Regions from separate parts of the Pseudarthrobacter sp. HLT1-7 genome, predicted to be linked through region 2. Evidence: predicted binding sites of a transcription regulator. Region 2 holds the regulator's gene; the other holds the start of a gene.
The links. The regulator HspR, encoded in region 2, represses chaperone genes until heat shock. The targets are predictions, from matches to a motif close to AAGTTGAGTCNNNNNGACTCAACTT.
Positions count from the first base shown of each region.

Region 1: the regulator HspR is predicted to act here: its motif matches at 4,198-4,222, upstream of clpB (ATP-dependent chaperone ClpB).

Region 1 covers NZ_JBWZCH010000016.1:65,181-80,996, reverse strand. The annotation lists gene AC50X6_RS14830 (TOBE domain-containing protein) at 1-368, shown strand, start outside; gene modA (molybdate ABC transporter substrate-binding protein) at 365-1,177, shown strand; gene AC50X6_RS14820 (ABC transporter permease) at 1,234-2,046, shown strand; gene AC50X6_RS14815 (sulfate/molybdate ABC transporter ATP-binding protein) at 2,043-3,092, shown strand; gene AC50X6_RS14810 (carboxymuconolactone decarboxylase family protein) at 3,134-3,643, opposite strand; gene clpB (ATP-dependent chaperone ClpB) at 4,255-6,924, shown strand; gene AC50X6_RS14800 (septum formation family protein) at 6,931-7,659, opposite strand; gene AC50X6_RS14795 (DUF3073 domain-containing protein) at 7,950-8,183, shown strand; gene AC50X6_RS14790 (hypothetical protein) at 8,390-8,917, shown strand; gene purM (phosphoribosylformylglycinamidine cyclo-ligase) at 9,003-10,181, opposite strand; gene purF (amidophosphoribosyltransferase) at 10,178-11,899, opposite strand; gene AC50X6_RS14775 (hypothetical protein) at 11,978-12,322, opposite strand; gene AC50X6_RS14770 (DUF6855 family protein) at 12,404-12,538, opposite strand; gene bcp (thioredoxin-dependent thiol peroxidase) at 12,576-13,055, opposite strand; gene AC50X6_RS14760 (hydroxypyruvate isomerase family protein) at 13,145-13,936, opposite strand; gene AC50X6_RS14755 (hypothetical protein) at 14,051-14,212, opposite strand; gene AC50X6_RS14750 (alpha/beta fold hydrolase) at 14,273-15,109, opposite strand; gene AC50X6_RS14745 (DUF8730 family Cys-rich protein) at 15,312-15,479, shown strand.
Region 2 covers NZ_JBWZCH010000012.1:82,015-97,830, forward strand. The annotation lists gene AC50X6_RS12640 (aminotransferase-like domain-containing protein) at 1-1,283, shown strand, start outside; gene AC50X6_RS12645 (LysE family transporter) at 1,419-2,042, opposite strand; partial or broken gene AC50X6_RS12650 (UPF0758 domain-containing protein) at 2,287-2,672, opposite strand; gene AC50X6_RS12655 (hypothetical protein) at 2,578-3,033, opposite strand; gene AC50X6_RS12660 (methyltransferase domain-containing protein) at 3,110-3,925, opposite strand; gene AC50X6_RS12665 (MarR family winged helix-turn-helix transcriptional regulator) at 3,962-4,498, opposite strand; gene AC50X6_RS12670 (MMPL family transporter) at 4,730-6,991, shown strand; gene AC50X6_RS12675 (hypothetical protein) at 7,359-7,769, shown strand; gene dnaK (molecular chaperone DnaK) at 8,062-9,924, shown strand; gene AC50X6_RS12685 (nucleotide exchange factor GrpE) at 9,927-10,604, shown strand; gene AC50X6_RS12690 (DnaJ C-terminal domain-containing protein) at 10,699-11,691, shown strand; gene AC50X6_RS12695 (heat shock protein transcriptional repressor HspR) at 11,707-12,153, shown strand; gene AC50X6_RS12700 (FAD-binding monooxygenase) at 12,577-14,508, shown strand; gene AC50X6_RS12705 (aldehyde dehydrogenase family protein) at 14,776-15,816, opposite strand, start outside.

The DNA of each region.
Region 1 (15,816 bases), on a different contig from region 2:
TCAGCGATGACACCATCCGCCGCTGGACCGAGAATGGAAGCCTGACTCCGCTCAAAGACGACGCCGGACGGCTCGCCGTCGACGGTCTGGAGCTCGCCCGGCTCGCCCGGGAACAGGCCCAGCTGCCGGATGACCCGGCCAGGGCGGGCAGCTCGGCCCGGAACCGCTTCGTCGGGCTGGTCACCGCGATCACCGCTGACAAAGTCATGGCCCAAGTGGAACTGCAGTGCGGGCCCTTCCGGATTGTGTCGCTGATGAGCAGCGAGGCCGTGCGCGAGCTCGGCCTGGAGCTCGGCTCGGTCGCGACCGCCGTCGTCAAGGCCACCACGGTGATCATTGAGACGCCGAAAGGGAAGGGCCTCGTATGAGGCGCACCGGAAAGACCGCCGGGCTCGCCCTTGCCGTGTCTGTGGCCGCGGCGCTTGCCGGCTGCGGCGGGCAGGGCTCGGTGAGGCAGGGCTCGGCGGGGCAGGGTTCGGCGGGGCAGGGCTCGGCCGGCGCCGGCAGGACGCTCACCGTATTCGCCGCAGCCTCGCTCAAGGCACCCTTCACCGCGCTCGCAGCCACTTTTGAGGAAGCGCAGCCGGGCACCACAGTGCGGCTCAGCTTCGCCGGTTCCTCGGACCTGGCCACCCAGCTCGGCCAGGGAGCCCCCGCGGACGTCTTCGCCTCGGCTGATGCGAATACCATGGCCAAACTGAGCAATACGGGTCTGGTGGAAGGATCACCCAGGGACTTCGCCAGCAACGTCCTGGCCATCGCCGTGCCGCCGTCAAACCCCGCGGACATCCGGGGCGTCACGGATCTGGCCGGGCCCGGCGTGAAGGTTGTCATCTGCGCGCCCCAGGTTCCCTGCGGCGCCGCTACGAAGGCGGTCGAAAAGGCCGCCGGCGTCACCCTGAAGCCGGTCAGCGAGGAGTCTTCGGTGACCGATGTCCTGGGCAAGGTCACCTCGGGCGAGGCCGACGCCGGTCTGGTCTACGCCACGGATGTCCGGGCAGCCGGGGACAAAGTCACGGGAATCGCCTTCGCCGAGTCGGCCAGGGCCGTGAACACATACCCCATCGCCGTGCTGCGGAGCAGCAGGAACAAGGACCTCGCCGCAGCCTTCACCGCCTTGGTCACCGGCCCCGGGGGCAGGAAAATTCTCAGCGACGCCGGATTCGGCACACCGTGACCGGGGGCAGTGCGGCGGGCCATGCGTACAGCGGGATCCCCCGCTGGGTGGCGGTCATGGCCGCCGTCGGGGCGCTGTTTGTGCTGCTGCCGCTCGCGGCCATGGTGGCCAGAGTCAACTGGGCGCAGTTCATCCCGCTGCTCACCTCGGAAGCGTCCCTCACCGCACTTGGCCTTAGTCTGCGCACCGCGGCCGCGAGTACCGTGCTGTGCGTGCTGTTTGGCGTGCCGCTGGCCCTCGTGCTGGCCCGGGGTCACTTCCCCGGCCAGCGGCTGCTGCGTTCCTTCGTGCTGCTGCCGCTCGTCCTGCCCCCTGTCGTGGGCGGCATCGCGTTGCTGTACACCTTCGGCCGGCAGGGACTGCTGGGTCAGAGCCTCGAGGTGGCCGGAGTCCAGATCGCCTTCTCCACGACCGCGGTGGTGCTGGCCCAGACCTTCGTTGCCCTGCCGTTCCTCGTGGTCAGCCTCGAAGGTGCGCTGCGCTCGGCCGGCAGCCGGTATGAGGCCGTCGCCGCCACACTCGGTGCGCGCCCCACCACGGTGCTGCGCCGGGTCACATTGCCGCTGGTCCTGCCGGGACTCGCCTCCGGGGCGGTGCTCTCCTTCGCCCGCAGCCTCGGCGAGTTCGGGGCCACCCTCACCTTCGCCGGCAGCCTCCAGGGCGTCACCCGCACGCTGCCGCTGGAAATCTATCTGCAGCGGGAGACCGACGCCGACGCCGCCGTCGCGCTCTCCCTGTTGCTGGTCACCGTGGCGGTCATCGTCGTCGGGCTCACCTACCGGAGCCCGGCACCTGCCGGGTCCCGCAGCGCAGGATCCAGGCACGCGGCGGCCCGCGGCGCCAGCCGGCGCGTCCGGGTGACACCATGACGTTCACTGTCGACGCCGTCGTCGCCGCCCGCCGCTTCGAGGTCTCGTTGAGCCTGGGACCGGCCGAGACGGTTGCCGTGCTCGGGCCGAACGGGGCCGGCAAATCCACCCTGCTCTCGGTGGTCGCCGGGCTGCTTCGCCCGGACACCGGCCGGGCCGAGGTGGATGGCAGGGTCCTGTTCCACCTGGGCCCGGGGCAGAAAACCTGGACCGCGCCGCACCGGCGCGGAACCGCTCTCCTGGCCCAGGAGCCGCTGCTGTTTCCGCACCTGAGCGCGCTCGAAAACGTGGCCTTCGGGCCCAGGAGCAAGGGAATTTCCGCAGCAGAAGCGCGGGAGACCGCCCGGTACTGGCTCGCCGAGGTCGACGCCGGCGAACTCGCCCTACGTCGGCCCGGCGAACTCTCCGGCGGCCAGGCCCAGCGTGTGGCAGTGGCCCGGGCCCTCGCCGCGAATCCGGAGGTGCTGCTGCTGGATGAGCCGATGGCGGCCCTGGACATTCATGCGGCCCCGCGGCTGCGCCGGCTGTTGAAGCGGGTCCTCGCCGGGCGCCGTACCATTATCGTCACCCACGATGTCCTGGATGCCTACATGCTCGCGGACCGCGTGATCGTGATGGAGGGCGGCCGGATCACCGAGGAGGGACCCACCCGGGACGTGCTCAGGCGCCCGCGCAGCAGCTTTGCCGCCGGACTGGCCGGGTTGAACCTTGTGCCGGGAACCGTGACGCCCGTGGGCATCCGGTCCGGCGGAGGCCTCGACTTCGCCGGTCAGCACGACGGCCCCCTCGTCCCCGGGCAGGCCGGCGTGGCGGCGTTTCCGCCGTCGGCCGTATCTGTCTTCCTGGCAGAGGCGCACGGCAGCCCGCGGAACTCGTTCCCGGTGACCGTCACGGATCTTGAGCCACACGGGGATCAGATCCGGGTCCGCGCCGGCGAGTTGTCAGCTGACGTGACGCCGGCGGCGTCAGCGGACCTCGGTCTGGTGCCCGGTCTTCGGGTCTACTTCGTGGTCAAGGCGGCGGCGGTGTCCATCTACCCGGCGTGACGGCGTCAGGGCGGCGGCTGGAAGTGGTGGGCGGTGGCGGGCTACCCGCGGTCCTGGCGGACGGGATGCTGGCTGACGATTGAGACCCGGTTGAACGCGTTCATGGTGATCACGAGCCAGCTCACGGCGGAGAATTCCGCGGCCGTGAGGTGCCTGCGGGCCGTGGCCCCTTCGCGCTCGCGGGCATGGGAGTCGGAAATATTGGTGACGGCCTCCGCCAGTGTCAGGGCGGCACGTTCCTTCTCGGTGAAGAGCTCCGTGTCACGCCAGGCCGGAAGCACGGCAAGGCGCTGGGCAGATTCGCCGTTCGTCACGGCATCGCCCACGTGCAGGTCCAGGCAGTAGGCGCAGCCGTTGATCTGCGAAATCCGGACGTTCAGCAGTTCGATCAGAGTCCGGTCCAGCCCCGCTTCCTCGGCCGCCTCCTTTGCCTTCAGCCCGAGCCCGTTGAGGGCACGCCAGGCTGCGGGGTGTTCCTTGTCCAAAAAGACGCTGCGGGAGGTCGGGGTGTCGCCGGTGTTCGTGGAGTGCGGTGCCGTGGTCTCGTCCATGGCTCCAGACTACCCACGAGATACAGTCGGTATCTATGACAAGTTTGTCAATTGTGTGACAAGATAAGGCGACGATGGCGTCCCGGTGCGAGCGGTTCCCCCGACTACCCCGCACCGGGAGCGCCAACGTCGGCAACCAACTCATTCGACGGGCGGCTCCTTGGGGGAGTCGACCGTCGAATTGGCTTAATCAGGTTCAGCAGCGGGCCGGAGCGGGGTGGCGGGGCGGAGGGATGGAGGACTCCGCGCCACATCAGTGGCGGCTGGGTGCATGCTCACTCCTGCTGGGCGCCCCTGGGGACATGTCCATTCCTGGGTCCGGGCTTGGTCCGCAGTGGGACATGCCCATTCTTCCGGTCCGATCCGTTGGGACATGTCCATTCCTGGGCCCGGGCACTGGACATAGTGGGACCATGTCCAATGGTCCGCGCATGCGCGGGACATGTCCCGTGGGGGTGGGCGCTCGGTCCCTGGTCCGGTCCGGTCCCTGGTCCGGTCCGGTCCTGGACAGCCGTTTCGCTGTGGGCAAACATGGAGCCAAAGGGTCAAATGCAGAGTTGAGCGGAGTAGACTCAACTTTGAGATCAACATCAGCTCGGAAGGAGCTCTCTTTGGACGCCAAGTTCACCACCAAGAGCCAGGAGGCTCTCTCGGCCGCCGCCATGAACGCCTCGACGGCAGGGAACGCGCAACTCGAACCTGCCCACCTGCTCAAGGCGCTTATGGACCAGCGGGAGGGTGTCGCCGTCGCGCTCCTTCGCGCCACCGGCACCGATCCGGATTCGGTCAGCGTGCAGGCGAGCACCGCCATCAAGGCGCTCCCGTCGACGTCGGGCGGTTCCGTGCAGCAGGCACAGCTGTCCCGGACCGCCATGCAGGCGATCAAGAATGCCCGGAATGAGGCTGAGCGGCTGGGGGATACGTTCGTCTCCACGGAGCACCTGCTGCTGGGCCTTTCCGCCGGAAGCGACAACGTGGGCAAGCTGATGCGCGACGCCGGCGCCTCCCATGAGGCCCTGCTCGCAGCCCTGCCCGGCGTCCGCGGCGACCGTAAGGTCACCAGCCAGGACCCCGAGAACACGTTCCAGGCTCTCGAGAAGTTCGGCACCGACCTCACCGCGGTGGCCCGCTCCGGCAAACTGGATCCGGTGATCGGCCGCGACGCCGAGATCCGCAGGATCATCCAGGTCTTGAGCCGCCGTACCAAGAACAACCCCGTCATCATCGGCGAACCCGGCGTAGGGAAAACCGCCGTCGTCGAGGGCCTTGCCCAGCGGATGGTGGCCGGCGACGTGCCCGAAAGCCTGCGCGGCAAGACCCTGATCGCCCTGGACCTCGCGTCCATGGTGGCCGGCGCGAAATACCGCGGCGAATTCGAGGAACGGCTTAAGGCCGTGCTGGAGGAGATCAAGAGCTCGGAAGGGCAGATTGTCACCTTCATCGACGAGATCCACACGGTGGTGGGCGCGGGCGCCACCGGGGACAGCTCCATGGACGCCGGCAATATGCTCAAGCCCATGCTGGCCCGCGGCGAACTCCGCCTCATCGGCGCCACCACGCTGGACGAGTACCGTGAAAACATCGAGAAGGACCCCGCCCTGGAACGGCGGTTCCAGCAGGTCTACGTCGGCGAGCCGAGCGTAGAGGACACCATCGGCATCCTCCGCGGGCTCAAGGAACGCTACGAGGGGCACCACAAGGTGGCCATCGCCGACTCCGCACTGGTTGCCGCCGCCACGCTCTCGAACCGCTACATCTCCGGCCGCCAGCTGCCTGACAAGGCGATCGACCTCGTGGACGAGGCCGCCTCCAGGCTGCGGATGGAAATCGATTCCGCCCCGGAGGAGATTGACCAGCTGCGCCGGGCCGTGGACCGGCTGACCATGGAAGACCTGGCCCTGGCCAATGAGAAAGACGCCGCGTCCGTGGAGCGGCTCGCCGCCCTGCGCGCGGACATGGCGGACAAGAAGGAACTGCTGGCCGCGCTCAACGCCCGCTGGGAAGCCGAAAAGGCCGGCCTGAACCACGTCGGCGATCTCAAGGCCCGGATTGACGAGCTGCGCTCCGCCGCCGAGAAGTACCAGCGTGAAGGCGACCTCGAGGCCGCCTCCCGCATCCTTTACGGCGAGCTCCCCGCGTTGGAACGCGAGCTGAACCAGGCTGCCGAGGCGGAGTCCGCCCGCGTAGCCGGCGGCGGGGCCAGACAGGAACCCATGGTGGCCGACGAGGTCACCGCGGACGACATTGCCGAGGTGATCTCGGCCTGGACCGGCATCCCCGCCGGGCGCATGCTGCAGGGCGAAAGCCAGAAGCTGCTCGAGATGGAGCACGTCCTGGGCGAGCGGCTGATCGGCCAGACCCAGGCCGTCACCGCGGTCTCCGACGCCGTGCGCCGGGCCCGCGCCGGGATCAGCGATCCCAACCGCCCCACCGGCTCCTTCCTGTTCCTGGGCCCCACGGGCGTCGGCAAGACCGAGCTCGCGAAGACCCTGGCGGACTTCCTGTTCGACGACGAACGGGCCATGGTGCGGATCGACATGTCCGAGTACTCCGAGAAGCACTCCGTGGCCCGCCTCGTGGGTGCCCCGCCCGGTTACGTGGGCTACGAGGAAGGCGGCCAGCTGACCGAGGCCGTCCGCCGTCGTCCGTACTCCGTGGTGCTGCTCGACGAGGTGGAGAAGGCCCACCCGGAGGTTTTCGATATCCTGCTGCAGGTGCTCGACGACGGCCGCCTCACCGACGGCCAGGGCCGCACCGTGGACTTCCGCAACGTGATTCTGGTCCTGACCTCGAACCTCGGCAGCCAGTTCCTGGTGGACCAGACCCTGGATGCCGAGACCAAGCGCGCGGCCGTTATGGCCGCCGTCAACGCCTCCTTCAAGCCGGAGTTCCTCAATCGGCTCGATGAAGTGGTGCTGTTCGACCCGCTCAACGTCGAGGAACTGTCCCGGATCGTGGAGCAACACGTCAAGGAACTGGGCGAACGGCTCAAGGGCCGCCGGCTCAACCTCGAAGTCACCGACGGCGCCCGCGCCTGGCTCGCGGTGACCGGTTTCGACCCCGCCTACGGCGCCCGGCCGCTGCGCCGGCTGGTCCAGCGCGAGATCGGCGACCGGCTGGCCAGGGCCATCCTGTCCGGCGGGATCGCAGACGGGGACACGGTGCTGGTGGATACCGCCCCGGACCTGCAGGAACTCACCATGGGCGGCGCGCAGGCGTCGGACCGGCCCGACGGCGGCGCGGCCACCGGCGGCGGCCTCTCGGTGCGCCGCAAGGAGTAGGGCCCCTCAGGGACGCAGCGACTCCATAATGACGTTCCCGGTGGAAGCGGTGACGTAGCAGTCCACGCGCCGGTCGCCCTTTTCCCAGCTGGTGGAGCTCGGGTACGCGTTGCGCTGCATCAGCTCGTAGTTGGTGGCCGCGGCAGTCAGTTGCGCGCCGCGGCAGGTCTCGCGGCCCTTGTCCTTCAGGGCTGTCAGGCCGGGGTACGACTCCGCGGCCTGGTAGTTGTGAATGGCGACCAGCTGGGCCGAGTGGCCGCTGGCGCAGGCCACCACGGTGGACGTCGGGGCGTCCGGGTCAAAGTCCTTGAAACAGTCGCCCAGCTGGAAGTCCAGGGCGCCGATGCCCTCCAGCGGAAGCGGGCCACGGCCCGCCGGAGCGGCGGTCGAGGTTCCGGCGGGGGCGGAGGAGCTGTCCGCGGCGGGCGGCTTGGTGCCGGCGCCCAGTGAAGTCAGCCACCAGATCAGCACGCCAAGGACGACGACGGCGGCCACGGCAGCGCCCGCTTTCGCGAGGCCCTGGCGTTGAACCCAGCCGCCACGCTGGGAGGCGGACCGTAGGGGAGCCGACGACGGCACAGCGGGGGGCACCACCGGCGGCGCGGACGACGGCGGCGCCGAAGGCCGGGGAGGTGCCCCGGGCGCAGCCGCGGCGGTGGACCGCTGGCCGGATTCACCGGCACGGGGAACCTCAGGCAGCCCGGCGTCGCCGTGCCTTGCGTTCTCTTCGGTCACTGAGAATTCACCACTTCCGAGCGTCTTTGCCGGGGCTGGACGCCCGGCGGAGGGGCCCGTTTCCGGGAGTCCACTATAAAACTCTATCTAAGATGCCGGCCGTACGGCGGGACGCCGGCTCGCGGTTCGGGGCCGCCGGGGGCGCGATACTGCCGGGGCGGCTACCCCGGCGAGCAGTTGAAGCAGAAAGCATGTAATCTAGGCTTACGACAAATTGACCAAACATTCCGGGGCCTCACCGATCACCAATGGTGGCCACCTCCGGTCCGAGTACAAAAGGGGGTCACGCCATGGGGCGCGGCCGTCAAAAGGCAAAAGCTACCAAGCAGGCTCGGGATATTAAGTACTATTCCCCGAACACTGACTACACTGCCCTTCAGCGTGAGCTCAAGAGCTCAGAAGGCCGGGCACCGAGCCGTTTCCCGAGTGAGCCCGCTGAGCCGGACTATTCGGCTTATGCGGATAAGTACGCGGACGGTGTGGAAGAAGACGACGACGAGGTAGATTCCCGTCGCATAGGTTAGTAGACACTTCATTCCGGCACCCCGCTCCACCCGGGACTGCCGGCCAATGATCTTCAGGCCCGCCGGCCCACACCACTTCGGGTGTGGACGGCGGGTTTCTGCTGTCGGATTTTCCGGCCGGCCATTCGCCGCCCAGCCAGTGCACGCGGTGCATTGCTCGGATGCGCAGCCACACGTCCACCTCCGGCACATGGAAGTATTCACTTATGACTATTAGCAATGATGACGCCAATCTTCCGGCGGCAATGGACTCTCATGGCCTCGACGACACTCCTGAAGTCAGCCGCGGGTGGGACCACATCGGGGCCATCATTGTCGATGCAACGTTGCAACGGCGGCAGAACTACCATGCGACCGTCAAGCCCCGCGTCGTCGCTCTGGTTGAGGCATGGCCGGATGCAAGCACCACCAGCGGATTCCGCAGGCGCCTCGATACCGGCGAGCTCTCGGACGTTATCAGCTGGCCTTCGCCTGGCCGTCTTGCCCAGGTAGAGGACATGACGCGCGTGTTCGAGCGTCATGGCATCGATACGGTCATCGATCTCCGAGGCGCCCTCGGCGACCAGGCCGGGAGAACCGTTCTCCGGGAAGCCCTGGCGGGCGTGCGGCATGTCAGTCCCAAAACGCTGGACTACATCGAAACCCTGAGCGGAACCACCACGGGTGCGGCCGCCACGTCCCGTCGTGACGACGCAGGACAGCCGACCCCTCCTCCGAGCGTCGACGCAGGCTGAAACACATCGAGTGCTCCGCAACTGCCGTTCTGGACGTTCTAAACGGCAGTTGCGGAGCACTCGATGAGGGTGTGGGGCGGGCGGGTCAGGCGTAGGCGTTGACCAGCCGGACGGCCCCGCCGTCGACGCCCTTGGCTCCCTGCGTGTAGTCCGGGCCGGTCTTGAAGATCGAATCCGAGTTCTCCTCGACGGTGCCCATGATCCAGGCCGGCAGGCCGCGGTCGTTGAGGCGGTTCACCGCGGCGTCGGCGGCGTCGGCGGAGACGATTGCCACCATGCCCACGCCCACGTTCAGGGTGCGCTCGAGGTCTGCGAGCGGGACGTTGCCCAGCTCGGCGACCAGCTTGAAGATGGCCGGCAGTTCCCAGGTTGCGCGGTCCACGGTGGCCAGCAGGCCCTGCGGCAGGACGCGGGCCAGGTTGGCGGCCAGGCCGCCGCCGGTGACGTGGCTGAAGCCGTGCACAGCTTTGCCGCCTGTGGCAGGGGATGCGTTGACAGGGAAGGCGCGGGCCAGATCCAGGCAGTCGGCGGCGTAGACACGGGTCGGCTCCAGGAGCTCCTCGCCCAGGGTGCGGCCGAGTTCGGAGACCTGGCGGTCCAGGGCCCAGCCGGCGTGGTTGATCACGCGGCGGACCAGAGAGTAGCCGTTGGAGTGCAGGCCGGAGGAGGCCATGCCGATGATCACGTCGCCGGCGCGGACACGGTCCGGGCCGAGCAGATCGGCGGCCTCGACAACGCCGGTGGCGGCACCGGCGACGTCGTACTCATGCTCACCCAGCAGGCCCGGGTGCTCGGCGGTTTCGCCGCCCACCAGGGCGGTGCCGGCGACGGAGCAGGCGGCGGCGATGCCGCGGACAATGTCCGCGATGCGCTCCGGGACAACCTTGCCGCAGGCGATGTAGTCGGTCATGAACAGCGGCTCGGCGCCCACCACCACGATGTCATCGACCACCATGCCGACGAGGTCGAAGCCGATGGTGTCGTGGATGTCCATGGCCTGCGCGATTGCCACTTTGGTGCCGACGCCGTCTGTGGAGGTGGCCAGCAGCGGGCGCTTGAAGGTGAGCAGCCGCGAGACGTCGTAGAGGCCGGCGAAGCCGCCCACTCCGCCGATCACCGAGGAGTTGTGGGTCGCCTTAACGGCGCCCTTCATGAGTTCGACGGCGCGGTCGCCCGCTTCGACGTCGACGCCGGCGGAGGCGTAGGTGATGCCGGCGGCGTTCTGGGCGGCGCTCATGTCAGCGGCCGGGGAGGCGGAGGTCATACGGGCTCTTTCTTGTCGGCAGCAAACGTATCAGCGTCAATGTATGAGGCGACGGCACGGTCGGCGGGCGTGATCACGCGGTCGGCGTCGGTGAGCAGTTCCTCGAATTCGGCGTCCGGGCCCGGATCGCAGCCGGTGGCGCCGGCTTTCCCGGCCGGATCCTCGTCGGTGGCGATGCCGGCCGCGGCTTCGGCTGCGGTTTCCGGGGCCGCGACGCCGAGGGCGGCGTCTCCGGCCGCGGGAAGGCCGCCGAGATCGGTGCGTTCCAGCAGATTTTTGCCCGGCTTGTCCGCACCCGGCAGCGCGATCGGGTAGTTGCCCGTGAAGCAGGCGGTGCAGAGGCGTTCACGCGGTTGCTGGGTGGCGCCGATCATGCCGTCTTCGGAGATGTAGGCCAGGGAATCGGCGCCGATGGCCTGGGTGATCTCCTCAATGGTGGCGCCGTTGGCGATCAGCTCAGCGCGGGAGGCGAAATCGATGCCGTAGAAGCACGGCCACTTGACCGGCGGGGAGGAGATCTTGATGTGGATGCTCGCTGCGCCCGCCTCCCGGAGCATCCGGACGATGGCGCGCTGGGTGTTGCCGCGGACGATCGAGTCGTCCACCACCACCACGCGCTTGCCGCGGATCACAGATTCCAGGGCGTTGAGCTTGAGCCGGATGCCGAGCTGGCGCAGGGTCTGCGAGGGCTGGATGAAGGTGCGGCCCACATAGGAGTTCTTGACGAAGCCGTGCGCGAAGGGGATGCCGGATTCCTCGGCGTAGCCCACGGCCGCGGGGGTGCCGGACTCCGGGACGGGGATGACGATGTCCGCTTCCTGGGTGTTTTCGCGGGCCAGCTGGCGGCCCATCTCCACCCGCGACTCGTACACCGAGCGGCCCGCAATAGAGGCGTCCGGGCGGGCGAGGTAGACGTATTCGAAGACGCAGCCGGCCGGCGTCGCCTCCGCGAAGCGCTGGGAGCGGACACCGTCCTCGTCGATCGCGATAAACTCGCCGGGTTCGATTTCGCGGATAAAGCTGGCGCCGACGGTGGCGAGGGCGGACTGCTCGGAGGCGACCACCCAGCCGCGCTCCAGCCGGCCCAGGCACAGCGGGCGGATGCCGTACGTGTCGCGGGCCGCGTAGAGGGTGCCTTCGTCCATAAAGACAAAGCAGAAGCCGCCCTTGATCCTGGGCAGCAGCTCCATGGCGCTCTGTTCGAGGGACTTGCCCTCTTCGCCCTCCAGCAGCGCGGTGACAAGGGCCGTGTCTGAGGTGTTGCCCTGCTTCATCTCGCCGCTGAGGTGGCCGCCGTTGCGGTCCATGATCATGGCCTTGAGCTCGGCGGTGTTGGTCAGGTTGCCGTTGTGGGCCAGGGCCACGGTGCCCGTCGCCGTCGCGCCCAGGGTGGGCTGGGCGTTGGCCCAGTGGCTGGCGCCGGTGGTGGAGTAGCGGCAGTGGCCGACGGCGAGGTGCCCGGTCAGGGTGTTCAGCGTGGTCTCGTCGAAGACCTGGGATACGAGTCCCATGTCCTTGTAGACACTGATCCGCTTGCCGTCGCTGGTGGCTATGCCAGCAGACTCCTGACCGCGGTGCTGCAGTGCATACAGCCCGTAGTAGGTGAGTTTTGCAACTTCTTCACCGGGAGCCCAGACCCCGAAGACGCCGCAAGCGTCCTGGGGGCTTTTTTCGCCGGGGAGAAGATCATGGGAAAGTTTTCCATCGCCGCGTGCCACTGGTTGATTATCTCACGTTGTGCGCTGGGTCATTCCCGGCGGCCGGTTTGTGACCTGGGCCCGGTGCTGCTGTCCGGCTCAGGATTCGGTGCGGTCTTCGGATTCGGGCCGGGATTCGGGTACAGACTCGACGACGGCGTGCTCGGCGCGGCGGACGCTCAGGCGGTCGAGGATGAGGGCGGCGACGGCGCCCAGGACGGCGCCGCCGGCGGCACACAGGATCAGGAAGAAGCCGAAGACCGAGTTGCGGTCCCAGCTTTCATCGCCCGGGAGGCCGTAGGCCAGGAATGCTGCAACAGCGACGCCCACAAGTGAGCCCAGGATCAGGAACGGCACGTATTTCGGCGCGCGGCGCACGGTGACCTCGCGCCGTTCGGGGACGTGCTGCTCGCCTGCGGTGCCGGAGACTTCGGGGGTTGACATGCCGTTAAGCCTACTGCCACGACGGCGTGAGGCGCCCCGGCGCATTGCGCTGGCCGCCTACGCGGACGTTGTGACGGGTGGTCATTCTTGCCGTTTTGCCGGGGCGTCGACGATGAGGGCCCGGACCGGGGCGTCGACGATGATGGCCCGGACCGAATTGTTGCGTTTGTCGTGCGTGAGCTCCGCGAGGCCCAGCGCTTCCAGCAGGGGCGGCAAGCGTCGTCGAGCCCACCTGGCACACAAGGGCGAGGGATCAGACGCCGAGTTCTTCCCTCAGCGCGGCCACGTGGCCCTGGGCCTTGACCTGGTACTGGGCCAGCTTCACGTTGCCATCGGGATCCACGGCCACCGTGGACCGGACGATTCCCTCGGTGATCTCGCCCCGGACCAGCTTTTCGCCCCAGGCGCCGTAGGCGAGGGCCACGGCTTGGTCCTCGTCGGCGAGCAGCGGGAATGTGAGGGCGAAGTCGCCGGTGAACCGGGCCAGGGCCTCCCGGCCATCGGGGGAGATGCCGAGCACGTCGTAGCCGGAGCCCTGCAGCGAGGCCAGGCTGTCGCGGAAGTCGCAGGCCTCCGTGGTGCAGCCGGCGGTGGCGGCCTGCGGGTAGAAGTAGACAATGACGTTCTTGCCGCGGTAATCGGCCAGCGATACATGCTTACCCTCTGCATCCGGGAGCGTGAACTCCGGTGCGGGCGTTCCGGGCTGGAGCTTGACGGTGAGGCTGGTGCTCATGGGGATCCTTCTGCAGATGGATTTCGTGGGTTTTTGTGCACAACACCGGTGCCGGGTGCCGTATTCCGGCGCTTTGGCAGCGGCCGGGGCTAGAGTCCGTCGGCAAGCCAGCTGAACGCCGTGCCCGCCTGTTCCCTGTATTCGAGGCCGATGAAGCCCTCGTAGCCGAGTTGGCGGCTGCGGGTGATCCACTCGCCGAGGGGAAGCTCTCCGGTTCCGGGGGCGCCGCGGCCGGGGTTGTCGGCGATCTGGATGTGCCCGAAGTCGCCGGCGTGTTGTTCGATCACGGCCGCGACGTCGTCGCCGTTCACCGCCAGGTGATAGAAATCGGCGAGCAGCCGGAGGTTCTCCGCGCCGGCCTCCGCCCGGACCCCGGCTATCACGCGCAGGGCATCCTTAGCGGTGCGAAGCGGGTATTCCGGCGCGCCGCTGACCGGCTCCAGCAGGACGGTCCCGCCGAACCGCCCGACGCCGGCAGCCGCGGCGGCGAGGTTCTGCACCGCCAGCTCGTCCTGGGCACCTGCTGCCTGGCCATCGATCCGGTTGCCGTAGAGGGCATTGAAGGCCCGGCAGCCGAGGCGCCCGCCGATCCCCGCGACGGCGTCGACGTTGTCCAGGAACTCCGCGGCACGCGCAGGCCAGGAAACCAGCCCGCGGTCGCCGGCCGGCATATTCCCAGCGTTGAAGTTCAGCCCCGTGAGCTGCACTCCTGCGTTGGCGATGGCCCGCTCGAACGCGGTGGTTTCGGCGTCGGTCGGGACGGAGGCCTCAAACGGCCACCAGAACTCGACGGCGTCAAAGCCGGCCGCTTTGGCCGCAGCGGGCCGGTCCAGGAGGGGAAGTTCCGTCAACAGGATGGAGCAGTTTACTGAATACGTCACGGTGGGCTCTTTCCGAAGTCGGCGGGGGTGGGCCACAGTGCCGGGATTCAGGTGACGGGGCGGCCGGCGGTGAGCGGCTGTCGGGGACCGTGCCTGCGCTGGCAGCCGGAATCTCTACCGCTTCGTGGGATCTTTCCGGGCCGCCAGGCCCACTAGCGCTCCGACGCCCAGACCGATCAGCAGACCCGTGAACGGCTTATCGGCGGTGGCAACTCCGATCGCGAGGCCGATGGCCGCGCCAAGGAGCATTCCGATCCACAGGGATTCGTATCTCACAGCCTCAGGCTAGCAAGAATCACCAAACGCACGAGACTTCTGCCCCGTCAGGCTGCGGGGCTACGCCCCGAGAAACCCCAGCAGTGCCTCGTTCACCTCGGCCGCGTGCGTCCACAGCATGCCGTGCGGGGCGCCGTCGATCTCCACGTATTTGGCGCTCGGGAGGGCCTTGGCGAACCGGCGTCCGGTGGCGTCGATCGGCAGGATGTTGTCCGCCGTGCCGTGGACGATCAGCGCCGGAACATCGATCTTGGGGATGTCCGCGCGGAAATCGGTGAGCCAGGTGGGCTGCGCAGCTGCCGAGGCGGTGGGGCCGCCCGCGGTGGCGAGGTTCCAGCCGGCGCGCATTACTTCCTCGCTGAGCCGCGGGGTGCCGAGGAGGGTGTCGCTGTTGTAGAAGTTCTTGAAGAAGTCGGTGAAGAAGGCGTAGCGGTCCGCGGTCACAGCCTCCATCAGGCCGTCAAAAACCGGCTGCGGGACACCCTCAGGGTTGTCCTCCGTCTGCAGCAGGTAAGGCTCCAGTGAGCCGAGGAACACGGCCTTCGCCACCCGGGCCGAACCGTACGTGCCGAGGTAGCGGCCCACTTCGCCCGTTCCCATCGAGAAGCCCACCAGCACGGCGTCGTTCAGGTCCAGCGTGGTCAGCAGGGTGTCGAGGTCCGCGGCAAAGGTGTCGTAGTCGTAGCCGTCGGTGGGTTTGCTGGACTGGCCGAAGCCGCGCCGGTCGTAGGTGATGACGCGGTAGCCGGCGCCGAGCAGGGCCGTGGTCTGCTTCTCCCAGGAGGAGCCGTCCAGCGGGTAGCCGTGGATCAGGACCACCGGCTGCCCGGTCCCGTGGTCCTCGTAGTAGAGCTCGACGTTGGTGCTGTTCTCTGTTCCAACCTTGATGTAAGCCATATCAGCAGTCCTCTCGGTACGGTGCGGTGCGGTACGTCTCAGTGCGGTTCAGCCCCGCGTGAAGCCGGTGCGCTGCGCCCGGCGCCGGGTACCACTGTAGGGACCAACGCCTCCGCGGAACAGAGTGTTCCCGGGTTCGGATTTCGATCCCACATACCCCCAGGGGTATAGTGTAGCCATAGACCTATCAAAGGAGATCCGGATGTGCCGAGCAGTTTCTTGTAAGAAGTGCGGTAAAACCACCTGGGCCGGCTGCGGCCAGCACGTTGACCAGGTCATGCGGGGCGTCAAGAGCGCGGACCGCTGCAAGGGCCACGAAGGCGAGGTCAGCACGAAGACCGGCTTCTTCGCCAGGCTCTTCGGCCGCTAGTGGGCATTTTCGTTAGTACGTCGGGGGTTCAGGCAGCGTCAGGACGTTTCAGCGCCGGGGGGACATGCCCATTCTTTGCCCCCGGGACTGGGCACAATGACTCTATGCCCACCTGCCGGCCCGGGCGCGGGGCATGTCCAGCCCAGCGGGCATGACCAGCCCAGCGGGCAGCACCCGTCCGGCGGGCATTTTCGTTGACCTGGCCGGACGTAGGTTTTGGCGGCGCTCCTTCCCGGTTACCTGCCGCCACAGCTCCTGTCGGCCCGGGGAAGGCCCGGATTCCCGCGGGCTTGTGGCGCCGGGCGCCAAAGTGACTGGGCAGGAACGTCGCGGCCCG
Region 2 (15,816 bases):
AGAAAGCCCTGCAGGCGCTCACCGCACAGGGACTCATCGAGAGCCGGCCCGGCGTCGGGACCTTCGTGCGGGCCGTCCGGACCGCGCGCCCGTCAGACTACGGCTGGCAGACCGCGGCGCTGAGGTCACCACAGACGCCTCCGCGCTCGGCTTCCGCCGCGATGCGCAGCACAACGAACGATGTCATCGCCTTCCACTCCGGCTACCCGGACCGGGAACTCCTGCCGGAGCGCCTGGTGCGTGCGGCGCTCGCCCGGGCAGCCCGGAGCGGCGCGGCCTTGTCCCGCCCACCGGCACCGGGGCTTCCCGAGCTGCAGTCCTGGTTTGCGCACGAACTCGGCGCCTCGACGCCGGCGGGAATCGCCCCGCCAGCACCGGGCGACGTTGTTGTGCTGCCGGGAAGCCAGAGCGGACTCAGCTCCATCTTCAGGGCACTGGTGGGCCCGGGACAGCCCCTGCTCATGGAATCCCCGACCTACTGGGGGGCCATCCTCGCCGCCGTGCAGGCCGGCGTCCGCGTCATCCCGGTGCCCAGCGGACCCGACGGCCCCGACCCGGAAGAACTGGCCCGGGCCTTCGAAGAGTCCGGCGCACGGACGTTCTACGCACAACCCAACTACGCGAACCCCACGGGAGCGCAATGGACAGCCCGGCGGGGCGAACAGGTCCTGGACATTGTGCGCACGAACGGTGCGTTCCTGGTCGAAGACGACTGGGCGCACGACTTCGGCATAAACACCATGCCTGTGCCCATCGCAGCGCGCGACGATTCCGGCCACGTCGTATACCTTCGCTCGCTGACGAAGAGCGTATCCCCGGCCATCCGCGTCGCGGCGGTGATCGCCCGCGGCCCGGCGCTTGAACGCATCCTTGCCGACCGCGCAGCCGAGTCGATGTACGTCAGTGGCCTGCTCCAGGCCGCAGCACTCGATGTGGTCACCCAGCCCGCCTGGCAAACGCATCTGCGCAGCCTCCGCCACCAGCTCCAGTCACGGCGCGACCTTCTGGCCACCAGCCTGCGCGAGTACGCCCCGCAGGCACACATCGAACACATCCCGAAGGGAGGCCTCAACCTCTGGGCGCGCCTTCCCGACGGGACCGACCTGGAACAGCTGGGCCGCGACTGCGAGAGCGCCGGAGTCATCATCGCCGCCGGCACCGAATGGTTTCCGGCCGAACCCACGGGCCCGTTCCTCCGACTCAACTTCGCCGGACCCAACCCCGGCGCTTTCCGGGAAGGTGCGCGCATCCTGGGCCAGGCACTCGAACGCAACAGCCGCTGAATAGGTCACAATGGGTCTGCCTCATCCATGGCCCGCCGGTGGGCGGCCTGCACCTGAGAGGCGCCGTTGAAAGCTCGCCCGGGTGTCACCGGCCCGTGGGCGGGGCGGGGCGGGGGTAACGGGCGGGGCCCGAGGTTAGTGCATCAGTGCCAGCATGACCCCGACGGCGACGAACAGGACGCCGAAGCTACGGTTGAGCAGCCTCTGCCCGCGCGCGTCGTGGGTGAAGCGCTGGAAGGACTTGGCCGCGGCGGCGAAGAAGAACCACATGACCAGGACGTCGATAGCGACCACGGTCACGGACAGGATCAGGTACTGCGGGAGCAACGGTTCTGCCGGGCGGATGAACTGCGGCATAAAGGCCAGGAAGAACACGATCGCCTTGGGATTGAGCAGGTTCACCCAGAGTCCGCGCCGGAACATGGAAAACGCGGGCTCATTGCGCAGCGCGGCGGCCTTCTCCTGGTCCAGGTCCGGCTTGTGCCGGAATTGCTGGATACCCAGAAAGACGAGGTAGGCGGCCCCGGCGTAGCGGATGACGTTGAAGGCCACCGGCGAACTGGCCACGAGGACCCCGACGCCCAGGGCGACGATCAGGATGTGCACGATCAGTGCGGCCTGCTGGCCGAGGATGCCCCAGATGGAGCGGCGGAACCCCGAGTTCAGCGAGTTGCTCATGGTGTTGATGGCGCCCGCGCCGGGAGTGAAGCTGATCAGGACGCCGGCGCCCGCGAGGGCCAGCCACAGGGAGGGTTGCACCGATTCAGTGTACGGACTTCAATGTACGGACGACGGCGGGGGTCCGGCAAAGTTCTGTTTCCCGCAGACCGCAGGGTGCTGGCGGACCACCTGCGGAGCAAAACCTTCCGGTCGGTTGTTCAGTTCTCGGGGCGCAAAGTGGAACTCCGCCGCGAGGGCTTCACCATGCATAACGTCGCGCGGACGCAACTTGCCAAGTGCATCGGCTGGGGCTCGGACGACTGTTCTGGACATTTTATCCACATTACATTTTGTCCACATTTCTGCCCACCCGGGGATCGCTGAGGAACCGAGCCGCCGTCGCCGGGCGGACTCCAGCGACAGACGTTAGCTCAGCTGCCGATAGCCGGAGCAAGGCTCTGATTCCGCCGAAATCGACCAACATGGCCTGCGCCAAGGCCAGCACATTGACACCGGGCCTGCCGGCCCGAGCAAGATCGCCACTAACTCAGTATCACTCAGTGCTGCAGCGCCGAGCCGGAGGAGCCGCTCCCTGGGTCGTTCGCCGACAGGGAGATCCGCCATGCGAACAAGCTCAGCCACACTGGCCAAGCCTTGAATGAGACCAGTGGAACATGGTCCTTGGAAGGTCGTCGTGCCCCGGGTACTGGTCGAAGTAGGATCGCGCATGAGCTGACATATAGCCCGTTTCGTCGATGGCGAAGTGGCCGATCAGCTGCATGCCCCGGTCGGCTGCCTCCGATTCCAGTGCGCGTGCCTCGTCCAGGATGGGCTCAGAACAGTGGTACTCGCTGAATCTGCCAGGGTGGGCGATGGCAAAGTACCTGGTGTATTCCGCATCCAGCGCCACCAGGACTGCATCGCGGAAGGGAGCCAGTGAGCCCGCAAAATCTTCTGCTACGACGTCGACGCTGCTCAGCCGCATTTCCGCGTCCACGCAGATCAGTACAAGCCTTGGCATAAGTTTGCCGCCCTGGACGATGAACGGGCGGGCGAGTATCTCGAAGTCAAAACCTGCTTGAATGATCATGTTCTGATCCTAGGAACCCCGCCGGCGGGGCTCCAGAGCCGGCAGCGGCTATGTGGATAACGGGCCGGGGAGCGCCTCAGGCCCGGGCGATCACCTCGCCGTTGGGAATCAGGAACCAGCCGTCGTCCGTGGAGCCCCAGCGGTGCCAGCCGGCGGAAATCCGGGCCAGGTCGGCGGCGTTGGCGAAGCCGTACTCGAGGGCCTGGTCCGCGAAGGCCGAGTGCAGCACCCGTTCGCCCCACACCCGGGCCTGCCACCGCCGCTGCTGCCCGGTGGCATAGTGCCAGTTGCTGCTTGAGGGGGCGACGTCAGTGAACCCGGCGGACTGTGCCCACGACACCAGACGGCGGCCTGCATCGGGCTCGGCCCCGTTGCGGCGGGCGATCCGCTGGTAAAGCTCCATCCATTCGTCCAGCTCGGGGATGGCCGGAAACCAGCTCATGCCGTGGAAGTCGGCGTCGCGCACGGCCACGATTCCGCCGGGCCGGGCGACGCGGCGCATCTCCCGCAGGGCAGCGACCGGGTCCGTGAGGTGCTGCATCACCTGGTGGGCATGCACGACGTCGAACGTCTCATCCGCGAAGTCGAGGTCGTAGATGTTGCCGGCGAGGAACTCGGCGTTCGGCACGCCGCGCCCGGCCGCGAGGGCAGTCGCCTGGCCGATTATCCCGGGGGAGCGGTCCAGCCCCGTGACTTTTCCGGGGGCGACTAGTCCGGCGAAATCGCACGTGATGCTGCCCGGACCGCAGCCGACGTCGAGCACGGAAACCCCGGTGGTGAGGTACGGGATCACAAACGCCGCGGAGTTCTCCGCCGTCCGGGAGGCGTGCGCGCGGACCACCGACTCGTGGTGGCCGTGGCTGTACACATCTTCGGGCTGCTGCGCACTCATGGTGAAACGCTACCGCCGGGCCCGGCGAACCGACAGCTATGGCGAGTCTTTGGGGGGCGGCGAGTCCTGCGGCGCGTCCTGTACCGCCGCCTGGGCTGCCTCCTCCGCTGCGCTGATGGTCGCCTCGGTCATGGCCGTCATGAAGCGGGTGGCGATCTCAAGCTCCTCGGGCGTGAACCCTGCCATCGCGGCCCCCATATGGCGGGCCAGCGGGAAGAACATGGCGCCGCCGTCGCGGAAGGCCTTCGGCGTCATGTGTAATTGGACCTGCCTGCGGTCGGACCCCTTGCGTTCACGGAGAACATGCCCGGAGCTGTGCAGCCGGTCGATTAGGGCGGTGGTCGCAGGCGAGCTAAGGTTCAGCTCCTTCCGGAGCACGCCGGGGGTAACAATCTTGTTCCCGGCGGCGTACTTCATGATCACGGCCAGGGCATTGAGATCGGTCCGGTGCATGTCGTTGCGGCCGCCGGCGGAATCGACGTAGCGGTTGGCTTCGAGGGTGAATTCCTGGAGGATCCGCACCAGCGGCGGGGGACCGCCGGGGCCGGGGCGCCCGGATGCTTCAGCTGACACTCGGACTCCTTTCCTTCCCTGGACCACGGCCTTCGGGAAACTACCCGCAACTACCGGAGGCGCCGGCATAACCGGCGCTTTCCGGAGTTTACTGCAGCACCTGGCTCAAATGGAGCCGGGGCGGTCCCGAGACACTTCCGGAAAATTAAGCACATCCGGGTTATCTCCATTGTCGAGATAGTCTATGATGGACTCAATTCTACCCCTCCGAGGCAAGAACCAGAAGGAACCATGAACAAGACCTCCAGCACCACCGCCCGCGTCCCGTTCTGGCTGCGCTGGCTGGTTCCCGTCTTACTGGTGGTGACCTGGCTGGCCATCGCCGGTATCGGCGGGCCTACCTTCGGCCGGCTGGAAGAGGTCTCCTCCAACGACCAGGCGTCATTCTTGCCCGCCGGGGCAGAAGCCACTGCAGCGCAGGAGTGGCAGGCCAAATTCCGGGACTCCAAGGAGATCCCGGCTGTCATTGTGATCGAGAGCGGTTCCGCCTTTACGCCAGCCCAACTCGGCGAAGCTGCCGCGCTCAAAGGCAAGCTGGAGGCTTTGAAAGCCGGCAGTACCGTGATCGGCCCCATCCCCTCGGAGGATTCGAAAGCGGTCCAGTTTGTGGTGCCCATCGACTCCTCCGATGAGGTCAAGGAGGTTGTCAAGGAGCTCCGCGACGAGGTGACGGCCTCCGCGCCGGAGGGAATGCAGACCTACGTGACCGGCCCGGCCGGGCTGACGGCTGACCTGGTCAGCGCCTTCGCCGGCATTGACGGGATTCTGCTGCTGGTGGCCCTTGGTGCGGTGTTCCTGATCCTGCTGGTGGTCTACCGCTCGCTGCTGCTGCCGATCGCCGTGCTGTTCACCTCCGTCTTTGCCCTGTGCGCCGCTATCCTGCTGGTTTTCGGCATGGCGAAGCTCGGCTGGATCCAGCTCAACGGCCAAAGCCAGGGAATCCTCTCGATCCTGGTCATCGGGGCGGCAACCGACTACGCCTTGCTGTATGTGGCGCGGTTCCGCGAGGCCCTGACGCACACCACCAACCGGACAACCGCAGCGATGACCGCCTGGAAGGGCTCCTGGGAGCCCATCCTGGCCTCCGGTGCCACTGTCATCATTGCCCTGCTCTGCCTGCTGTTTTCCGATCTCAACTCCAACAAGGCCCTCGGCCCTGTAGCGGCTGCCGGCATACTGTGCTCCCTTTTTGCGGCTTTGACCCTGTTGCCTGCCATGATGGCGCTGCTGGGCCGCGTCGCCTTCTGGCCGTTCCGCCCCAAGCTCCTCCCCGAAACGGAACGCGAACCTGAACTGGTCACGGGCCTGGAGGGCCAGAAGGGCCTGTGGCACGCCACGGGCTCCCTCGTTGCACGCCGGCCCCGCACGGTCTGGGTGGCTTCAGTGCTCCTGCTCCTGGTGGCCTCGGGCGGCGTCCTCCAGCTCAGGGCCAACGGCGTCCCGCAAACGGACGTTATCCTGACAGCCTCCAACGCCGTCGATGGCCAGGACGCGCTGGCACGGCACTTTGACGCCGGGTCAGGCAGCCCCGCCGTGATCGTCGCGGATGAGGCGAAAGCCCGGGAGGTGCTGGACGCGGTCAAGGCAAGCGACGGCGTCGGGGATGCCTTCCTGCTGGCCGACGGCGGCGCCCCTATCGTCACCGGTGCAGCGTCGGCCCCGGGCGCTCCGGGTGCCCCGGGTAGCCCCGGTGCCCCCGCTAACCCGGGCGCTCCGACCACCCCGGGCGTGCGGGACGGCAAAGTGCTGATCAACGCGACGCTGAACTCCGCCGCGGACTCCAACGAGGCGGAAAACGTTGTCGTGTCCCTCCGGCAGGAGCTGAAGAAGGTCGACGCCGGCGCCCTCGTGGGCGGCGTGACCGCCACGGCGCTGGACACCAACACCACCGCCCAGCGCGACCTGGTGACCATCATTCCGGTGGTCCTTGCCGTGATCCTGGTGATCCTGATGCTGCTGCTGCGCTCCGTGCTGGCTCCGGTCCTGCTGGTCGCCTCGGTGGTCCTCTCCTACGGTGCGGCCATGGGTGTCTCCGCAGTGGTCTTCAACAACTTCTTCGGCTTCCCGGGAGCGGACGCCACGGTGCCACTCTTCGGCTTCGTCTTCCTCGTGGCGCTGGGCGTGGACTACAACATCTTCCTGATGAGCCGGGTCCGGGAGGAATCCCTGAAGCACGGCACCCGGCCCGGCATTCTGCGCGGCCTGGGCGTCACCGGCGGCGTCATCACCTCCGCCGGCGTGGTCCTCGCGGCGACCTTCGCGGCGCTGGGTGTCATTCCAATCATGTTCCTGGTGCAGTTGGCCTTCATCGTGGCCTTCGGCGTGCTGCTGGACACCGTGCTGGTCCGCTCCCTGCTGGTGCCGGCCCTGGCTTACGACATCGGCCCGCGGCTGTGGTGGCCGAGCAAGCTGGGCCGTCCGGAGACTGATGGCCGTGCCCGCGCCCTGCCCGCCGCCGAGGCGCAGCAAGCCGCGGACGCCGGAATCCGCTAAGCAGGACCCCACCCCAAGCCGCAGCCGCTGTCACCGTCCCTGGTCCCCCCACCAGGCCGCGGTGGCGGCGGCTGCTTCCTTGAGCGGCGCCGGCTGCCCGGGCTGCCCCGCAGGCGTGTGACTCCGTCACGGGCGGCGCTTTCCCTGCACGCCGCCGTCGTCATCCCGCGCGGGGAGCGCCCATTTGACGCAAATGGCCTCCATGGGGATCGTCATTGCGGCCATTCGTGGCGAATGGGCGTTGCAGCGCCTCCGCCATCCGGCGTCGGCAGTGAGTGTCCCACCCCCTGTTGCCTCCCAGTGGGGCTGGGTAGACTGCGACTGCGTCCGCACGGGCGCGCCCGATGCTTCCAGGGAGGATCCATCCATGTCTGAAAACAGAGAGTCCGATCGAACGGCAGCCCACGTTGTAGGCGTAGAGGCCGAACCCAAAGAGGCCGCAGCCGAAGTCGCCGAACCCAAAGAGGCCGCAACCGAAGTCGCCGAGGGGCAGTATGTCGCGGGCGACTACGGCTCAGCGGGCGCCACCGGCGAAAATTCTGCTGCCGCAGAGGAAGGCGAATACCCGGAGGGTGACTACGGCGCCGCGGGCGTGGCCGGCGGGACCGCCGTCGGCGATGCTGAAGGCGACTACCCCGAAGGTGACTACGGCAAAGCCGGCACCGTCGGCGAGACCGCGGTGGACGGGACGCCTGCCGCCGTCGAGGAGGGCGAGTACAAGGAAGGCGACTACGGCGCGGCGGGATCTGCCGGTGAAGCGCCCCGCGGGGACCGCTAGGCGGGGACTTCGCGCACAGCGAAACTGCCACATGTGACGGTGCCTCCGCGCGCCATTGCGGGGAAGCTGGCCTGCCGAGACGCCTTCAAGGTTGCCCAAAATCCAAGGTTGAGCGTTCGCGACTCAACTTTGAATTGACTTCGGCTGCTGCCTGGGTAAGGTTGAGTGCAGATCGCTCAATGACTGGGCGAGCACCGATCTCGGCAGGTCCCACCCCGGGCAGCAGTTCGATCACCGGGCCGTAGCCCGGCACCGGAGCCAGCAAGTTTCCAAGAAAAGAAGGAAGCAATACATGTCACGTGCAGTAGGTATTGACCTCGGAACAACCAACTCCGTCGTCTCCGTTCTCGAAGGTGGCGAGCCCACCGTTATTGCCAACGCCGAGGGTGGCCGCACCACGCCGTCGGTTGTTGCCTTCTCCAAGACCGGCGAAGTGCTGGTCGGTGAGATCGCCAAGCGCCAGGCCGTCAACAACATTGACCGCACCATCGCCTCCGTCAAGCGCCACATGGGCACCGACTGGTCCGTCGCTATCGACGACAAGAAATACACCGCGCAGGAAATCTCCGCACGCATTCTGATGAAGCTCAAGAACGACGCCGAGTCCTACCTGGGTGAGAAGGTCACGGATGCCGTGATCACCGTCCCCGCGTACTTCAACGACGCCGAGCGCCAGGCCACCAAGGAAGCCGGCGAAATTGCCGGCCTGAAGGTGCTGCGCATCGTCAACGAGCCCACCGCGGCCGCACTGGCCTACGGCCTGGACAAGGGCAAGGAAGACGAACTCATCCTCGTCTTCGACCTCGGCGGCGGAACCTTCGACGTCTCCCTGCTCGAGGTGGGCAAGGACGAAGACAACTTCTCCACCATCCAGGTCCGCTCCACCGCCGGCGACAACCGCCTCGGCGGCGACGACTGGGACCAGCGCGTCGTCGACTTCCTGCTGAACCAGCTCAAGGTCAAGGGCATCGACCTGTCCAAGGACAAGATCGCCCTGCAGCGCCTGCGTGAAGCAGCTGAGCAGGCCAAGAAGGAACTCTCCTCCTCCACCAGCACCAACGTCTCGCTCCAGTACCTCTCCGTCACCCCCGACGGCCCGGTCCACCTGGACGAGCAGCTGACCCGTGCGAAGTTCCAGGAACTCACCAAGGACCTGCTGGAGCGCACAAAGAAGCCGTTCCACGATGTCATCAAGGAAGCCGGCATCAAGCTCTCCGAGATCGACCACATCGTGCTCGTCGGCGGTTCCACCCGGATGCCGGCAGTCTATGACCTGGTCAAGGAGCTCGCCGGCGGCAAGGAGCCGAACAAGGGCGTCAACCCGGACGAGGTGGTCGCCGTCGGCGCCGCCCTGCAGGCCGGTGTCCTGAAGGGCGAGCGCAAGGACGTCCTGCTGATCGACGTCACCCCGCTGTCCCTCGGCATCGAAACCAAGGGCGGCATCATGACGCACCTGATCGAGCGCAACACGGCCATCCCCACCAAGCGGAGCGAGACCTTCACCACGGCGGATGACAACCAGCCCTCCGTGTCGATCCAGGTCTTCCAGGGCGAACGCGAGTTCACCCGCGACAATAAGCCGCTGGGCACCTTCGAGCTGACCGGTATCGCCCCGGCTCCGCGCGGCGTCCCGCAGGTCGAGGTCACCTTCGATATCGACGCCAACGGCATCGTGCATGTCTCCGCGAAGGACAAGGGCACCGGCAAGGAGCAGTCCATGACCATCACGGGCGGTTCCAGCCTCTCCAAGGAAGACATCGACCGCATGGTCAAGGACGCCGAGGAGCACGCAGCAGAGGATAAGGCCCGCCGCGAGGCAGCCGACACCCGTAACACTGCCGAGCAGCTCGCCTACTCCGTGGACAAGCTGATCGCCGACAACTCCGACAAGCTGCCGGACGAGGTCAAGACCGAGGTCCAGGCCGACGTCGACGCCCTCAAGGCCGCACTTGAAGGCACCGATGACGCAGCCGTGAAGACCGCGTTTGAGAAGCTGCAGGCTTCGCAGACCAAGCTCGGCGAGGCCATCTACGCCCAGCCCGGTTCCCCCGACGGTGCCGCCGGCGCCCAGGGTGCACCGGCCGGGGAGCAGGCGGCCGGGGCCGACGAGGACATCGTCGACGCCGAGATTGTTGACGAAGACGAGAAGAAGTAATCATGCCGCATCACGGTAACGAAGAAGAGCACGGTTCTTCCGAGGACCGGCGGGACGCTGAACAGCGGGCAAACGAGCCGCAGAAGCCGATCATCCACGACAACCGCAAGGTTGATCCGGAGACCGGCAAGGCCCGCCACCCGGACCAGGAAAGCCATCCGGACCAGGAAAGTGCCGACTCAGGGGACGCCCTGTCCCAGGTGGAGGACATCCTCAACAGCGCTGAGGTGCCGGCCGCGGAGTCCGTGGCTCAGGGAGTCGACCCGGCCGAGGCGGAGGAGCTCAAGAACGATCTCCGCCGCCTGCAGGCCGAGTACGTCAACTACCGCAAGCGGGTTGAACGCGACCGTGCCGTGGCGGGGGAGATGGCCGTCATCGGCGTCCTGAACTCCCTGCTCCCGGTCCTGGACGACGTCGACGCCGCCCGTCAGCACGGCGACCTCACGGACGGCCCGTTCGCTGCGATCGCGGCCAAGCTGGAGAATGCGGTGAAGACGTACGGCCTCGTGCGCATCGATGAGACCGGCGTGGAGTTCGATCCCACGATCCATGAGGCTCTCATCCAGCAGCCCGGCGCGGACGTCGAGATCGACACCGTCAGCCAGGTTTTGCGATCGGGCTACAAGTCCGGTGACCGCGTGCTCCGCGCAGCACAGGTCATTGTGGCCGTCCCGGCCTAGCATTACCTCATCGAAGTGACAGTTCGCGCCCATGTTTCGAACAAACATGGGCGTGAACTGTCACCTCGGCACACAGATTTGAAAGGAAACGCCATTGGCTAGCCAGGACTGGGTGGACAAGGACTTTTACAAGATCCTTGGCATCGCCAAAGACGCTTCCGGAGCCGACATCAAAAAGGCTTACCGGAAGCTCGCGCGGCAGCACCACCCGGACACCAACGCGGGGGATGCCGCTTCGGAGCGGAAATTCAAGGACATCTCCGAGGCCTATTCCGTGCTTTCCGATGCCGATGAGCGCCAGCAGTACGACGCCGTCCGGGCCATGGGCGGCGGCGCCCGCTTCGCGCCCGGCGGAAGCGGCGGCGCGGGTGGCGGCGCCGGCTTCGAAGACCTCTTCGGCGGCCTCTTCACCGGCAACGCGGGCCGCCAACCCGGCGGGTTCAGCACCTCCGGCGGGATTCCGCCCGAGTTCGCCGATTTGTTCGGCGGCGCCGGGGCCGGCGGTGGATTCGGCGGCGGCCAGTCGTTCCAGCGCGCTCCGCAAAAGGGTGCGGACCGCACCGCGTCCACCAGCATCTCCTTCGCAGGCTCCATCCGCGGAACCACCATCGGCCTGCGTGAACCGGACGGCGAAGTCATCGATGTGCGCGTCCCGGCCGGCATCAAGGACGGCCAGAAGGTCCGTGTCCGCGGCAAAGGCCAGTTCGGCCCGGCAGGCAACGGGGACCTTATGGTGACGGTCTCGGTGAAGCCGCACGATTTCTACGTCCGCGACGGCGACAACCTGCGCATCCACGTTCCGGTCACCTTCCCGGAGGCCGCCCTGGGAGCCGATATCGAGGTCCCGACCATCGACGGCGACAAGGTCAGGGTCCGTGTTCCGGCCGGCACACCGTCGGGCCGCACGCTCCGGGTCAAGGGCCGCGGCATCAAGCACGCCAAGGCCACCGGCGACCTCCTGGTGACCATCGACGTCGCCGTCCCGCGGAAGCTGGGCAAGGAAGCTGAGGAAGCCGTCAAAGCCTTCGCGGCCGCCACCGCCGGCGAGGACGTCCGCGCCGAACTGGCAGCCAGGGCGCGGCTCTAGGAACGGGCTAGCGCCATGGGCATCGAATTCGACTTCGACCAGCCGATCTTTGTCATCTCCGTCGCCGCGCAACTGGCGGATATGCACCCCCAGACGCTGCGGCAGTACGACCGGCTCGGCATTGTCTCGCCCAGCCGTGCGCCGGGAAAGTCCCGACGGTATTCGCAGCGGGATGTAAATATGCTACGCGAGGTGCAGCGGCTCTCCCATGAGGGCGTCTCGCTCGAAGGTATCAAGCGGATCCTCCAGCTCGAAAACCAGGTGACGGCCTTGCAGGGCCGGGTCATTGAACTGACCGAGGAACTGCAGCGCCGGCCGCGGGCCGTGGACGCCCGTATTTTTGCGGCTGGAACGGCGGGCGACGTCGTCAGCCTGGCCCGTGGAAAGCGCCCCCGGGCCCGCTCCCAGGCCCTTGTGGTGTGGAGGCCGCGCGGGACGGGCTTTGAACTCCCGCAGGGCTGACCGTTCCCTTCGACCTTTCCCCGGGCCCGGTCCCCTTGGTGGCTGCCCGCGGTCGCGGTCTGCCCCGGTCCCGCCGCCATTATGGGGCCTCCACCGTGTTCGCGACGCTGGCCTAGCCCTCCATCCTGATCATGGCGGCGACCTCAGACCTGCAACGCGGGGTCACTTCGAGCCCATCCGGAGGGGCTTTACCGGCGCTAAGTGACCCCGCGTTGATGTTCTCTGCCGTGGCGAACGGATTCTGTCGACCGGGAACTGTCGACCGGCGACCCATGGTTGCGGCAGTTCTCAAGGCACTTGTAACCCGCGTCATACCTGCCGTAGAATTTCGGATTACGGTAGTTTTCAATTATCGAACACGTCGTTCTATTATCGAACACAACTACGGCAACAGGCCGCCACACAGCGAAGTGAGGAAAGCCCGTGCAGTTCCACCACTACGGTTACGTATCCGGTGACCCGCGAGTCCAGCCGGCCGCCGGCGTCGGCATCGATCGGTCCGCGCAACTTCCTGACGAGGTCGACGTGCTCGTCGTGGGCACCGGGCCCGCAGGCATGCTCACGGCCGCACAGCTGTCCCAGTTCCCGGGCGTCACGACGCGGATCGTGGAGCGCCGCAGCGGTAGGCTCGCCATCGGCCAGGCCGACGGCATCCAGGCCCGGAGTGTCGAGACTTTCCAGGCTTTCGGCTTCGCCGAGAGGATCATCGCCGAGGCTTACCGCATCACCGAAATGGCCTTCTGGAAGCCGGACCCCGCGGACCCTTCCCGCATCGTCCGTGCCGCCCGGGCTGTCGACGACGCGACCGGCGTCAGCGAATTTCCGCACCTGATCGTCAACCAGGCCCGCGTCCTGGACTATTTCGGCGAGTTCATGGCTAACTCGCCCACCCGCATGTCGCCGGACTACGGCCTGGAGTTCCGCAGCCTTGAGGTCGCCGACGAGGGGGAGTACCCCGTCACCGTCACACTCCTCCACACGGCCGGCCCCGACGAGGGCCGGGAGCGCGTTGTCCATGCTAAGTACGTCGTCGGCGCGGACGGCGCGCGGAGCAAGGTGCGGGAATCGATCGGCTGCACGCTCGCCGGCGACAAGGCCAACCACGCCTGGGGCGTCATGGACGTCCTCGCCGTCACCGATTTCCCGGACATCCGCACGAAGTGCGCCATCCAGTCCGGCGCGGGCGGCAGTATCCTCCTGATTCCCCGCGAGGGCGGCCACCTCTTCCGCATGTACGTCGACCTTGGCGAGGTCCCGCAGGACGACGCCGGCGCCGTGCGCAGCACAACGATTGGGCAGATCATCGCCAAGGCGAACAACATCCTCCACCCCTACACGCTCGACGTGCGCGACGTTGCCTGGCACAGCGTGTACGAGGTTGGACACCGCCTCACTGACCGGTTCGACGACGTCCTCCCGGACCAGCGCGGCATCCGCACGCCGCGCGTATTCATCACCGGCGACGCCTGCCACACGCACAGCGCCAAGGCGGGCCAGGGAATGAACGTCTCCATGCAGGACGGCTTCAACCTGGCCTGGAAGCTGGGACACGTGCTTGAGGGCCGCAGCCCGGAGAGCCTCCTGTCAACGTATTCGGCCGAGCGCCAGGTCATCGCGAAGAACCTCATCGACTTCGACAAGGAGTGGTCGACGCTCATGGCGAAGAGGCCCGAGGAGTTCGAAAGTCCCTCCGAACTCGAGGACTTCTACGTGAGTACCGCCGAGTTCCCCGCCGGCTTCATGACCCAATACGCCCCGTCCATGCTCATCGCTGCGCCTGTCCACCAGGAGCTGGCCGCCGGCTTCATCATCGGCAAGCGGTTCAAGTCCGCGCCCGTTGTGCGGGTCTGCGATGCAAACCCGGTGCAGCTAGGCCATCAGGCCGCGGCGGACGGCCGCTGGCGCATCTACGTCTTCGCCGACGGGGCAGCGCCGCAACAACAGGCGGCGGCACCGTCGCCGGCCGCGGACCTGGCTGAGTGGATCGCCAGCTCGCCGGAATCCCCGCTCGCCGCCACCCCCGAACGGGCCGACCGAGACGCGTGGTTCGACATTAAGGTCATCTACCAGCAGGACCATACGAGTATCGACATCGGAGCCGTCCCGGCCGCATTCAAGCCTCAAGTGGGGCCGTTCCGGCTCACCTGTCTCGAGAAGGTCTACGCCATCGATGCGGCGGCGGACATCTTTGAACTGCGCGGCCTCGACCGCGGAGGTGTTGTGGTGGTGGTGCGGCCGGACCAGTACGTGGCTGACGTTCTGCCGCTGACGGCGACGGCAGAGCTCGGCGCGTTCTTCGCGCCCCTCCTGCGGGCAGGCAGCCGTGCCCCCGAATTCCAGGATCACGCGGGCTAGGCGCCGGCGCGGGCATCCTGCCGATGGAGTGGTGACGCTCCCGCCCATACCCCCGTCCAGATCCATTGCTCAGGCCGATTCCGCTGCGGAAAGCGTCCCATGACGCGTAAACGGTACAGCGCTACGGGTATACCCGTAGCGCTGTACCGTTCGCGCGTCGCCAACCCTTATTCGAAGCGAAAAGCTGCTTCGACGCGTCAGGCAGGTTTCCCGCGGCCGGGGCGAACTCCCTCCGGCCTCCCTCGTCGCTAGATGCCCCCGACAGGCCTAGCCGTTGATGACCTGCGGCACGCCGAGGGCTTTAAGTCCCTCGACGCCGAATTCCAGGCCATAGCCGGATTGCTTGGCACCGCCGAAGGGGACCCGTGGGTCCACGGCGCCGTGCTTGTTAATCCACACGGTGCCGGCCTGGATCCGGGCCGCGACCTTGCGGGCCGCGGCCTGATCGGAGGACCAGACCGAGGCGCCGAGTCCGACGTCGAGGGCGTTGGCCATGGTAACTGCCTCGTCCACCGTGCTGTAGCGGATGATGGGCAGGGCGGGACCGAACTGTTCCTCGGCCACGAGAGGATTGTCGTTGGCGATGTCGGCAACCAGGGTTGCAGGGTAGAAGTAGCCGGGCCGGTCCGTGTCCGGGTTCCCACCGAGGAGAATCTTGGCCCCGGAGTCGCGGGCGGCCTCAACCAGCCGTGCCACGATGTCGAACTGCTGCCTGTTCTGCAGCGGGCCCAGGACATTGGCTTCGTCGAGACCGTTGCCCATGGGCATGGCGGCGGCGACCGCGGTGAGTTCTTCGCAGACGGCGTCGTAGATGTCGCTATGGACGTAGAGGCGCTTGAGCGCGGCGCAGGTCTGGCCGGTGTTGATGAACGCGCCCCAGAACAGGCCCTCGGCGATCGACTTCGGATCAGCGTCGGGCAGCACGATACCGGCGTCGTTGCCGCCCAGTTCCAGGGTGAGGCGCTTGACAGTGTCCGCGGAGGACTTGATGATCGCTTTGCCGGTGGCGGTGGAGCCGGTGAACATGACCTTGCCGATCGCAGGGTGTCCGGCCAGGGCCTCGCCAACCTCGCGGCCGCCCGCGACCACGGACAGGAGGCCCTCGGGGAGTTCCTGGTTCAGGACATGGACAAGGGCCAGGACACTCAGCGGCGTGAATTCCGAGGGTTTGACTACCACGGCGTTGCCCATCCGCAGGGCGGGGGCGATCTGCCAGACGGTGATCATCATGGGCCAGTTCCAGGGCCCGATCGCCCCGACGACGCCGATGGGCCGGTAGTGCAGCTCGGCGCGGGTCTCGCCGTCGTC